DNA from 2 places in the Glaciecola sp. G7-5 genome. Region 1 is predicted to be linked to the other one. Evidence: predicted binding sites of a transcription regulator. Region 1 holds the regulator's gene; the other holds the start of a gene.
The links. The regulator ArgR, encoded in region 1, controls arginine synthesis, uptake and breakdown. The targets are predictions, from matches to a motif close to ANTGAATANNTATTCANT.
Positions count from the first base shown of each region.

Region 2: argC (N-acetyl-gamma-glutamyl-phosphate reductase) is a predicted target of ArgR. The motif match lies at 5,279-5,296, and genes of this name have one in related genera.

Region 1 is NZ_CM147892.1:2,247,685-2,254,088, forward strand. It holds gene AC0L6H_RS09865 (penicillin-binding protein activator) at 1-1,679, opposite strand, end outside; gene rsmI (16S rRNA (cytidine(1402)-2'-O)-methyltransferase) at 1,807-2,649, shown strand; gene argR (transcriptional regulator ArgR) at 2,670-3,134, opposite strand; gene mdh (malate dehydrogenase) at 3,315-4,253, shown strand; gene AC0L6H_RS09885 (RNA methyltransferase) at 4,353-4,868, opposite strand; gene ppc (phosphoenolpyruvate carboxylase) at 4,909-6,404, opposite strand, start outside.
Region 2 is NZ_CM147892.1:1,907,775-1,914,178, forward strand. It holds gene argH (argininosuccinate lyase) at 1-938, opposite strand, end outside; gene AC0L6H_RS08220 (argininosuccinate synthase) at 951-2,180, opposite strand; gene AC0L6H_RS08225 (ornithine carbamoyltransferase) at 2,189-3,112, opposite strand; gene argB (acetylglutamate kinase) at 3,184-3,999, opposite strand; gene argC (N-acetyl-gamma-glutamyl-phosphate reductase) at 4,001-5,014, opposite strand; gene AC0L6H_RS08240 (YaeQ family protein) at 5,324-5,866, opposite strand; partial or broken gene AC0L6H_RS08245 (MFS transporter) at 6,079-6,404, shown strand, end outside.

The DNA.
Region 1 (6,404 bases):
CGTAAATCTCGTTGGCTATTTTTGCTTTGTTTATGGTCGTAACTATACGACGTGGCAAAAACAGGTATTTGTTCATCGGTAAATAAGCTAATACTGGTTTCAATGATGGGGTTGATAAGTTCAACATCATTTGGTCGCGCAAATATGACGAAGGCATCTACATCGCGCCGATTTCGGGTAACGCTATGTACTTTTTCTTGATGCAGATTTGATAATTGTTGAATGCGCTTTTGGCTCTGCAAAACATCTAATGCTGAGGTTATACCCACACGCATGCCTTTGTTATCTGAATATCTAATTTCCTGCAGTGGTGCACTGTTATCACTTTGTGACAACGCGCTCGCTTTCCAAGCATCAACGAATGCTAGATTCATGCGCCGAGTGGTGGAGCTACCGTCACTAATAATTACAGGATTGGCTATATTTCGTGCTCGCATCAATGCAACGAGTTGCTCTGCTTCTTGTTCTGGCGACAAGGCAAAACTTGCACTCAAATTTTGGCTGTTATCTAGCTCAGTTTGTGATTGATTGAGCAAGAGATGATGCTTTGCGGCTAAATCAAAAGCACCCACTTGAATAATATGAGAACGAAGAAGAGGCCCCACAATGGTGTCAAAAGGCGCGAGTAGTTCACTTGTAACCGCTTTCTTTATCGTAGGTAACGAGCCTGTATCTATAAACTCAATGCTTGCTTGAACCGTGACATTATTTTCTTTTGCAGCGCTTAATTTTTGATAATAGGCACTTAGCACACCTTGTTTGATGGCTTCGCCTTGTCCCGCCAAACGACCACTTAAGGGCAACAGTACGGCAATGCGTTGGTTTTCAGAATGATTAATGGCTAAATAACGAAGTACTTGTTGCGGTAAATTGTCGTTAAGTGCGGTGTTTGTAGTGTTTGATAACAAACGTTTTATATTCTGTTGCCTAGTGCCATCATTAATCGTTTTATCTTCAATAATCTCTAAAAGCGTTTTGTACTCTTGCAAAAGTGGATAGTTGAACGCTAATTCAGTGCGTTCTTGCGGACTAATAATCGAAAACCATCGCCATATTTTAGAAGACAACTGTGGGTCTAATTGCGTCTTATCATCTAAGCTTTTAGCTAATTGGCCATAGTCCTTGCTCAGTAGCTGATAGATGGCGTCACGATATTGTTTGTTTTCTGCTTGTAACTGCGCAGTTGCGATCTGTGTCCGCGTAGCTAAATCATAGCCCGTATCTAGCGTAATAGAATTTGTACGAATACCGTTTGAAATAGCTTGTTTAAGCCAGTTGTCGATAAGATTTATTAAGGGTTGTTTGTTTGATAAGTCGCTTAAATTGTCAAAAGAAAAGAGGGCGCATTCTGCTTTTAATAAATTGGCAATAGCTAAGTGCATCGGCTCCTTGATGCTTGCTTGCATATGTTTAATGATGATATTGCTGGCAGTGCATTGTTGCGAATTCTGGTAATTATTAGCCAATTCTAGCAAGGCTAAATTTCGTTCAGAAATATTCTGAGTAGTACTGTACTGCATTTCAATTTCTTCGAGCTGTGATTTCACACCAGATTGCTGAACTTCGGTAGTGGGGATGACTTTTTCAGGCGCTTTCGCAGTTTTTTGTGAGGGCGAGCCGCCACAGGCAATTAAACAATAACTGATACTTACAACGACTAAAAATTTAAGTGTTTTCACGTTTTTCCCGCAATACTATGGTTGACCTCGTGTAGTCTACTTGGCTGAGTAAAAATATCTAGCACAATTCATGCAAACTGTCCTTAAGTTTGTGTAAACTACGACAATACTTCTTTATCGAGATGAGATTACCTTGACCGGCACGTTATACATTGTCCCTACGCCTATTGGCAACCTTTCAGATATGTCGCAAAGAGCGATTGATATATTGAATGAAGTTGACTTGATTGCCGCCGAAGATACACGTCATTCAGGGCAACTCCTGCAACACTTTCTCATCAATACTCGCAGCTTAAGTTTACATGATCACAATGAGCAACATCGCACTGTATTGCTATTGCAAAAACTTCAAGCTGGCGAAAATATTGCGCTTATTTCAGATGCGGGGACACCCTTAATTAGTGACCCTGGTTATACTTTAGTGAGCACATGTAGAGCGCATAATATCAAGGTTATCGCCTTACCGGGCCCATGCGCCTTAACGACAGCGCTAAGCGCTTCAGGATTAGCCACTGACCGATTTATGTTTTTAGGGTTTTTACCCGTAAAGCAAAAAGCAAAAGAACAAGCTCTTAAATTTGCGAGCCTGCAACATATGACCTGTATTTTCTATGAGGCGCCGCGCCGAGTAGCAGATACCATTGAGGTCTGCGCACAAGTTCTACCTGCAAATCACCAAATAGTGCTAGCGAAAGAGTTAACGAAGCGTTTCGAAACCTATATCAGCGGAAGCGCTGAGCAGGTGTTAGGGTGGTTAAATGAAGAGCCTGCGCATCAAAAGGGCGAGTTTGTGTTGATGATTTACTGTAAAGAAGCAGTGGCAGAAGAATTGCCACTGCCGGCGAAAGAACTTTTGCAGCAACTAGGGCCATTGCTTCCGCCAAAATCAGCGGCTGCAGTGGTTAGTGAGCACTATAAGCTCAATAAGAAGAGCTTATACCAATACGCACTTTCATTAAAGGAGTCTTGATAGTCAGCAGCGCAATAGCCTTAAACGCTATCAAATAAATCTTGTACTCGTTGACGAAGATCATCGATTTTTGTGATATCAGCAGGAGCGATAAAGATGGTATCGTCGCCTGCAATTGTGCCAAGTACGCCGTCGGTATGACTTAATGAGTCAAGCAAACGGGCGATTAATTGGGCAGCACCGGGGCTAGTGCGAATGATCACCATCACATTGTTATGAACAATGTCTAGCACCAATTGCTTTAAAGGGCTTTTAGCGGTTGGCATGCCCAGCTCGGGTGGCAAGCAATAGACCATATCTCCACGGGCGTCACGGGTACGCACCGCACCAAATTTACTCAGCATGCGCGATACTTTAGACTGACTGATATTATCAAAGCCTAGATTTTTCAGCGCCAATACAATTTCACCCTGAGAGCCATAGCTTTCAGTTTTCAATATTTCACGAAATGCTTTGATAAGTACATCTTGTTTAGTGTTGGTCATAGGCCCCTGAAAAATCGCAGATTAATAATCCGCTTATTCTGCAATAAGCCCACCAGATAAGCAATTTTTGCTGGAAAAAACGTTTATTTAGCGTCTGATACCAGAGTATGATTGAGATTTTTCCTTAATTCGGCTAATCTTCGCGCTCAATTTATCAATCTAGTCACTGGAGATATCTTTATGAAAGTAGCCGTATTGGGCGCCGCAGGTGGTATTGGTCAGGCTTTGTCGTTGCTCTTAAAAACACAATTGCCAGCTGGTTCTGAATTAGCATTATATGACGTAGCACCGGTTGTACCGGGTGTTGCAGTGGATTTAAGCCACATTCCTACCGATGTAAAAGTAGCCGGATATGGTAAAGATGATTTAGCCGCAGCATTAACAGGCTGTGACATTGTTCTCATCCCAGCGGGCGTGCCTAGAAAGCCAGGTATGGACCGTTCAGATTTGTTTAATATCAATGCTGGCATCGTAAAAAATCTAATTGAAGCTTGCGCAGATAACTGTCCAAAAGCATGCATTGGGGTAATCACTAACCCAGTAAACACGACCGTTGCTATTGCCGCTGAAACGCTAAAAGCAAAAGGCGTATACGATAAAAATAAATTATTTGGTGTTACTACACTTGACGTTATTCGTTCTGAAACCTTTATTGCTGAACTTAAAGGTAAAAGCACATCAGAGATTCATGTGCCTGTTATTGGCGGTCACTCTGGAACGACTATCTTACCTCTATTGTCTCAGGTTAAAGGCGTAAGCTTTACTGACGAAGAAGTCGCAAGTCTAACTCCGCGTATCCAAAATGCGGGTACCGAAGTGGTTGAAGCCAAAGCGGGTGGCGGTTCAGCAACCTTATCAATGGGTCAAGCTGCAGCTCGTTTCTGCCTATCTTTAGTAGACGCGATGAACGGCAAAGACGTTGTTGAATACACCTATGTACAAGTGGATGGTTCAGAAGATGCTGCGTTTTTCGCACACCCTGTACGTTTAGGTAAAAATGGCGTTGAAGAAATATTACCTTATGGTGAACTTAGTGCATTTGAACAAAAAGCAAAAGAAGATATGCTAGGTGGCTTGCGTAACGATATCCAAATGGGTGTTGACTTCGTAAACGGGTAATCTTTACTCAAAACGCTTATCATGAGCGTTGAGAAAAACCAGTATGGCCGAATTTCTGATTCGCCTACTGGTTTTTTTATGTCCGTTTAAAAAATTTGTTTAGGATTTTCTTACTTTCATGTTGTTGTTAACATCACGACTCTGCTTAATCAATTCATCACTATCATCAAAGCATGACTTTGCCAATCGATCATACAGAACTACATTTGCCGTAACCGCCAAATTCATACTTGATTTCGTTGGGATATAAACGACATGTTCGCACGCATCTATGATGTTTTGTGGTACAGAGCCATCTTCTGGGCCAAATATATAAAATGCATTATTAGGATGAGCGAAAGAGGGCAAGGCTTGCGCTCCTTCTACAAGCTCTATTACAACAGGCGTTGCACCCTCTGGCATGGCCTTAAATAAATCATCCACCGCCAATGTAGGGATGCTGTGCCTAAATTTTTTGGTGTCTTCATGAAAGGCTTTTGCATAAGTATAGCGTTTGCCCGTATATAAGATTGATGTGACCCCAAAGCAGCCCGCAGCACGCAAGATAACGGCAACGTTGCTGGCTGACTTGGGATTGACCAATCCTAGGGTGATTTGCGTTTTGTCGCTATTCATCCCGCTTTGCATCGTATTATTACATTAAAGCATATCGTCACTAGCCGGTATTCCGCATGCCAACCGCGATGCCGGTAATCGCAACCATCATCGCCCGCTCAAGCACGACAACATCGTTGTCTTGAAACTCTGAGCTTTGGGCTTTGCGAATACGATCCAGTAATTCTATTTGCAAATAATGCAGTGGCTGCAGATAACCGGCTCTAATTTGCATCGAATTGCGACCATTCGGATCGTCTTCCATCATGTGCTCATGCCCGGTCATTGTCAGCAGACTTTGCATAGATTGAACTAGTTCTGCGCGCAACGCAGCACCAAAATGCAAGAGATTGTCTGGTACTAAGCGCTTGTCATAAGCTTCACTGACTTTCGGGTCGGCTTTTTGGAAAACCATATCGAGCATCGATAAGCGTGATGCAAAAAATGGCCATTGTTCAATCATTTCTTGCACAACAGGAGCGGTTTCACCTTGATTGACTTCATCTACGGCGCGCATTACACCCAGCCAAGACGGTAATACTAGTCGCGTTTGTGCCCAAGCAAATATCCATGGGATTGCCCGCAGGCTCTCTATGCCGCCGTTAGGATTACGTTTCGCTGGACGGCTACCTAGAGGCAGTTTGCCTAGTTCTTGTTCAGGAGTGGCAACTCTGAAGTAAGGTACAAACTCAGGATCGGTGCGCACTGTTTGGCGATAGTTGTCACGACCTTTGTCGGCCATCGTTTTGATGACATCACGCCATTGCGGCTTAGGCGCTGGCGGTGGCAGCAATACCGCTTCTAAAACGGCTGATGCGTATAATGACAAGCTGCGCTTGGCCAGTTGCGGCATACCAAACTTGTAGCGAATCGTTTCGCCTTGTTCTGTTACCCTAAAGCCACCATCGAGTGAACCTGGTGGTTGTGAATGAATCGCTGCCTTTGCCGGCAAACCGCCCCGACCAATAGTACCACCACGGCCATGAAACAATGTGAGTTTAAGCTTGTGCTCTTCGGCAATAGCCACAAGTTCTTCTTGGGCACTGTACTGCGCCCAGCCAGCGGCCAATGAACCAGCATCTTTAGCAGAATCAGAGTATCCAATCATGACAAATTGTTGGCCATTAATGTAGCCCTTGTACCAATCTATACTGAGTAGCTTTTGCATAACCATTGGTGAGTTATTTAGGTCGTCGAGTGTTTCAAACAAGGGGGCAACAGGCATTGCCCAATCAACCCCTGACTCTTGCAGTAATAGCTGCACTGCAAGTACATCTGATGGTTCACTGGCCATAGATATAATGTAAATACCAAAGCCGTCTTTACCATTGTTGGCAATAACTTTGCAGGTGTCTAAGACCTCTTTGACCTCATCGCTAGGCGTCCATTTGCGGGGTATTAAAGGTCTGCGTGAAGCAAGCTCGCGCAACAAAAAGGCTTGCTTGTCTTCTTCGTTCCACTGGTTGTAGTCGCCCATGCCTAAGTAGCGCGTTAATTCACTGAAAACGTCGGCATGGCGCTGTGCATCTTGTCTTATATCGAGTTTTAATAAGTGCA
Region 2 (6,404 bases), 340 kb from region 1:
AGGCCTTTCATGGTAACCAGTAGCGCTTGTAAATGGCCAAAGACTCGGCCACATTTTCCGCGCATTAATTCGAGCGCGTCAGGGTTTTTCTTTTGCGGCATTAACGACGAACCCGAGGTAACGTCATCTGATAGCTGTAAAAAACCAGCCTCACCAGAATTATAGAAAATAAGATCTTCAGCCATCCGCGATAAATGCATCATGCTGGTACTGGCCACAAATAGTAATTCGAGCACGAAATCACGGTCTGACACCGCATCTAGGCTATTCAAACATGGGCTCGAAAAGCCTAAGCTTTCAGCGATTTGATGGCGGTTAACAGCAAAGGTCGTTCCAGCTAATGCACCGCTCCCTAATGGACATTGATTCATCCGTTTGGTGAGGTCGTCGATTCTGCTGATGTCACGCTTTAGCATTTCAACGTAAGCTAAACACCAATGCGCGAAGTAAACCGGTTGCGCGCGCTGCAAATGGGTGTAGCCTGGAATAACCACATCTTGATGACGATTTGCACAATGCAAAAGCGCACCAAGAAGGTTAACGCAATCTTGTTTTAGAGAGGCTAAGTGGTTTTTGACCCATAGTCTAAAATCGGTTGCGACTTGGTCATTGCGACTGCGGCCTGTATGTAGCTTACGCCCTAAGTCTTGCAGCTCCTCAGTAAGGTAAGCTTCTACAAAACTATGGATATCTTCTTCCTTTGATGCCGCAAAGTCGATTTCGCCATTTTGTGCTTTGTCTTGCAAATCACTCAAGACAGTCTCTATTTTTGCTTGTTCATCTGCACTTAATACACCTGCTTCTTTCAGTGCTCGTGACCACACGATTGAACCAAAGATATCTTCAACCGCCATAACGTGATCAAAAGGTAAAGAATCATTTACCTGTTTGAACATGTCACTGCTGCCTGCCTTAAAGCGTCCGCCCCATAAAGCCATAGTTGTTATCCCTTATTTCAATTTGTTTAAATGACTGATGCGGCTCGACAAGCTGAATAGTCTTATAAACCCTTCTGCGTGTGATTGGTCGTAAACGTCATCTGCACCAAAGGTTGCAAAGTCTTCTGAGTATAAGCTGTTGGGCGATTTACGCTGTATAACTGTAGCGTTGCCTTTATATAGTTTGACTACAATCTCGCCCGTTACAAGCTCAGCAAAGCTATTTGCGGCGGCTAATAGAGAGTCATTTAGGGCCGTGAAATAGCGACCGTCGTACATTACATGGGCGTACTCTAGGCCGATTTGCTCACGAAACTTAAACGCAGATTTGTCGAGTACTAAACACTCTAAGCCTTTATATGCTTTCATCATGATGGTGCCGCCGGGAGTTTCATAACAACCACGAGATTTCATGCCAACCAAACGGTTTTCTACAATGTCGATTCGACCTACGCCGTGGGCCGCACCTATGCGATTTAGCTCTACTAAGGCTTGATAAGGAGACAACGCTTTGCCGTTTACATGGGTAAGCTCACCTTTTTCATAGCTTAGACTTACGGTTTCAGGCGTGTTGGGCGCATCTTCAGGATCTACCGTCATGGTCCAAATTTGTTTACCAGGTGCATTCCAAGGATCTTCAAGCTCACCGCCTTCGTGCGAAATATGCCAAGCATTCGCATCTCGGCTATAAATCTTAGTTGCTGACGCGCTTGACTTCACATTACGACTGGCAAGGTAATCGAGTAAATCTTCGCGTGAAACCATGTCCCATTCACGCCAAGGCGCAATAACGGGTAAGTCAGGTGCTAGGGCAGCAAAGGCCCCTTCAAATCTTACCTGGTCGTTTCCTTTACCGGTACAACCATGACTCAATGCATCAGCCCCGACTTTACGGGCAACTTCTACTTGCGCACGCGCAATAATAGGGCGAGCCATTGACGTACCCAACAAGTAATCGTCTTCATAAACGGCACCTGTTTTTATGGTTGGGTAGATAAACTCTTTAACGAATTGTTCTTTTAAATCAACAATATGGCATTCACTTGCGCCCGAGGCAATTGCTTTGGCCTCTAGTCCTTCAAGCTCTTCTTCACCTTGACCAACATCAGCGGCAAAGGCAACCACCTCACAATCGTAGTTTTCTTTTAACCACGGCACGATGGCACTCGTATCAAGTCCGCCTGAATAGGCTAGAACCACTTTTTTCACGTCTAATTTCGCTTTACTTGCTGTATTTTTCACAATGACCTCTAAAACTGACTAATATCAAATTCGGTTAATAAATAGCAAAGAATGGCATTTTGCGCATGCATGCGATTTTTGCTTTCTTGCATAAGTAGGGATTGCTCTGAATCCATCAACTCACCTGTTATCTCTAGGTCTCTGTGCGCCGGCTGACAGTGCATCACATAACTTGCACCTGCTTGTTGCATAAGTGCTTTGTTGACCTGATAAGGCATAAATTTATCTTTTATATCGCTCAGTGGCGTATCGTCGCCCATCGACAACCACGTATCTGTATAAATCACGTCGGCTTTAGTAAGTGTATCGATATGATTACTAAGGGTAAATTCTACCTTAGCATCACTCGCCATTTGTGCGACTTTTTGGGCGATACTAGGGTCAATTTCGTGACCTTTTGGGGTAATAACAACTTGGTGGCAGCCTAACAAAACCCCTAAAATCAAAAGCGAGTGGGTAACATTGTTGCCATCACCGACATAAGCTAAGGTCTTACCTTTAATATCGCCAAAGGCTTCTTTCATAGAAATGTAATCAGCTAAGGCCTGGCAAGGGTGATACATATCACAAAGTGCGTTAATGACTGGAATGTTGCCAACCGAGGCTAAATCTTCAAGGGTACTGTGCTTATACACACGGGCGACTATGGCGTCGGCCCATTGCGAAATGTTAGCAGCGACATCTTTTGGGTCTTCGCGTTTGGCCATGGGCTGTCCTTGGCTATCGACATACACCATATGACCACCGAGCTTATTAATGCCAATGTCAAAACTAACTCGTGTGCGCAATGACGGCTTTTCGAAAAGTGCAACTACCGACTTACCTGCCAACGGCTGACCAAAACGCTCAGGCGTTTGTTTAAGCGTAATCGCAAAATTGAGGAGTGAATTAGCGTCTTTTGCTGTCCAGTCGCTGAAACTAAGTAAATTCACAAGCGTTCCTTTTTAAGTTCTATTGTGTGTAACACGTATGACCGATTGCAGCGTCTATACGTTCGTGGTTATTATTGCTGGCTTGGCTGTTTTTCAGGTAGTATTTCAGTACCGCAATGCACATTCTCTATAAAGAGCTGTGTCGCGTCATCCCAACTACCAATGGTGACATTCTGCTGTATCGAGTTAGCTGCAAATTGCGCTGCTTTTACTTTTACCGCCATGCCGTCTTTGATGACACCTTCGTTTATGAGTTGTTCACTTAAACTGGGGCTTAGCTTTTCAATCAATTGTTTGTTTTCGTCTAGTACGCCTTTCACATCGGCGAAAAAGTACAACTTAGTTTTTAATAGTTGGGCAATACAAATGGCGGCGTGATCAGCATTAACATTGTACAAACGCCCATTTTTATCTTTTCCGATTGAAGCGACTATAGGGACCATATTGGCTTGAATCAATGCCTCAAGCAAGTCTGCACTTTCAGCAACAGGTACACCCACTGCACCTATCTTGGCAGGGTGCTCTGTACAGTTGGCGATATTTCCGTCGGCTAAACTGACACCCACAGCATTAATACCATATTTTGCCGCTTCTGCGACTAACTGTTTATTCAATTCTCCCGCCAGTACGCTTGTTACGATGGGCATATGTTCATCGGGCGTAATGCGTAAACCATTTTTGCGGGCGCTCGCGATCCCAAGATCATTGAGGCGGTTTAGCACTTGATCGCCACCACCATGCACGAGCACTACAGCGCGATTATTTTCTTTAAGCTTTTTAATGGTGCTCAATAAGCTTGAGTCAAGGGTATTGTCATTGCTTAAAGTAGAGAAAAAGCTACCGCCAATTTTAATGACTATCGGAAACTCTGCAGACGAAACCGCCATGTTATAGAAGCCCCATTGTTTGTGTTAAACCCAAACGAATATTACAACATTGCACTGCTTGCGAGGAAGCCCCTTTTAGCAAGTTGTCAATGGCGCTTGTGACAACAACACATTGTTTCGTTGGGTCAAACGCAAAACCTAAGTCACAAAAAGGTGTGTGAGTCACTTGGTCTAGTTTAGGCATGCTTTGCTTAACTCTGACTAAAGGCTGGTGGTCATAATATTGGGCATAAGCTTGTTGAATATCTTCTAAACTTACGTTTTTATTGGTAAAAGCGGTAACCGTAGACAAAATGCCACGCTTAAAGGCGCCAAGGTGGGGCGTAAAAATGACCGGCGTATTTGCATATGTCTCAATTTCAGGTGTGTGCCGGTGTCCCAAAACACCATAGGCTTGCAAGCTTACTTCATAGAAACTGGTGGTAGCCGAGGCTTTTTTGCCGGCGCCGCTTACACCGCTGGTTGCATTAATAACGGGCATTTTATTGCTGTCTAGCAAGTTGTTTTCTAAAAGCGGTTTTAAGGCTAATAAGGACGCGGTTGGATAACAGCCAGCAACAGCTACATATGGCGCGCTTTTAATTGGATCGCTATACCATTCAGCAAGACCATAAACGCCTTTTTCAACAATGTCACCATGTTGATGAGCAAAGCCATAGAAGGATTCGAAGATATTCGTGTCGGGTAAACGATAAGCGCCAGATAAGTCAAATACAGCCGCTTTTTTATTGATCATACTCGGCAGATGATCGTGACTAAACTCATGTGGCGTTGCTAAAAAGATAACGTCAAAATCATCGCCAAGCGTGCTGATGTGTTCATTTGTTAAGGCTTGTAAACTCAAGTCACAGATGCCGCTGACTTCGGCGTGAACCTCATTTACTTTCAAGCCGTCGTATTGACTGTTCTCAGACACAAAACAGTGCGTTAAGGAAAGTTGCGGGTGACGGCTAATAATCTTGATTAGCTCAGCCCCAGTGTAACCACTGGCGCCTACAATACAGGTTGTATACATAATGAATTAACTTTATCGATAAATTATTGAGTAAAAAAACGGTGGCTGGCATTTACGATTCGACTATTACAGCACGAAATCATGCCAAGCGCACCAAGCGCTATCTAATATTTACATCCAACGATATCGTCGGCCTCTAAAAGAACAGCGTATTGAGGGAGGAACTAAAATGAAACTACATAAAGTTGCAAACACACATAAACCTATTTAATCAAGCTGATGGCAACTAACCATATGTTTAACGTATGTGCGTATATTAACGAAAAAATATAAATATGCAATAATAATGTATATATATTCATTAATTTTTTATTGTAATTGTTGCCAGCTTGTTTCTATTTGGTTTTGTTCAGTGCTAATAAAGAGTGATTCATCGCTAATGGTGATTGACCAATCCATGGTGCGCTTTATTTCTTTGGCTAAATCCTGAATTTGCGCCCATTCAAAACTAAATACTTTTATTGGTAAATCAGCAAACTGTGCTTGATTTTGCTTCCACCACACCGCCGACTTGCTATTGAAGCTGTAAATGAAGGTTTCGTTAGATAGCCTGCATGCTTTTTTCATACGTTCGTAACTGGGTTCGCCAACATCAATCGAAAAATTAAGTTGGTCGTCAAGGCCTTTGTGCCAAATATCAGGCTCGTCTAAAGCACTAAGGCCTTTTGTAAAACGCATGAGTTGGTCACTATCGGCATGAGAATGCAGGCAAAACGCAAGCAAGCGTACTAGCATTCGCTCACTTGTCTCAGAAGGATGCTGACCAACGGTTAGGTTGAGTGTTGGGTAGTGTTGATGGTTAAGATCGGCAAGGGCGATACTAAACTTGTATATGGTAGGTTTTAGAGCCATAAAATATTACTTATGTACAAATGTGTACGCTAGCATAAGCTTTATATTGGGTAGATATCAAATGCTTATGAATACTCTTTTTGAATGTGCTTAATTTAAAGCTTAGTACTTGTTTTATTCTTGTCCATGGCCCATCATTGTCTTGTTAAAGGGCAGTCTCCCCTCACTATTTTCTGTTTTCACTAATCCTGTTATTTATTTTTGGAATCTACTTGTCTCGACTTTCGACTACCAATAGCGCACTTTTCGCGGTATGCGCAGGCTATCTTATTGCTCCAATGGGCATGGCGGCAGTAAACGTTGCCATTCCGGCAATGGCCGAAGACTTGCACGCTAATGCAACGAAAGTCGCATGGTTACCTACGCTTTATATTCTCGCAAATGTTGCACTCATGTTGCCCTTTGGAAAGCTAGCTGATAACTACGGTCGTAAGCGTATTTACACTATTGGGCTAGCCTTAAATGCGCTCAGCGCATTAATGTGTGCAATTGGCACAGATATTAATTGGATATTGTTTTGGCGTTTTGTACAAGGTGG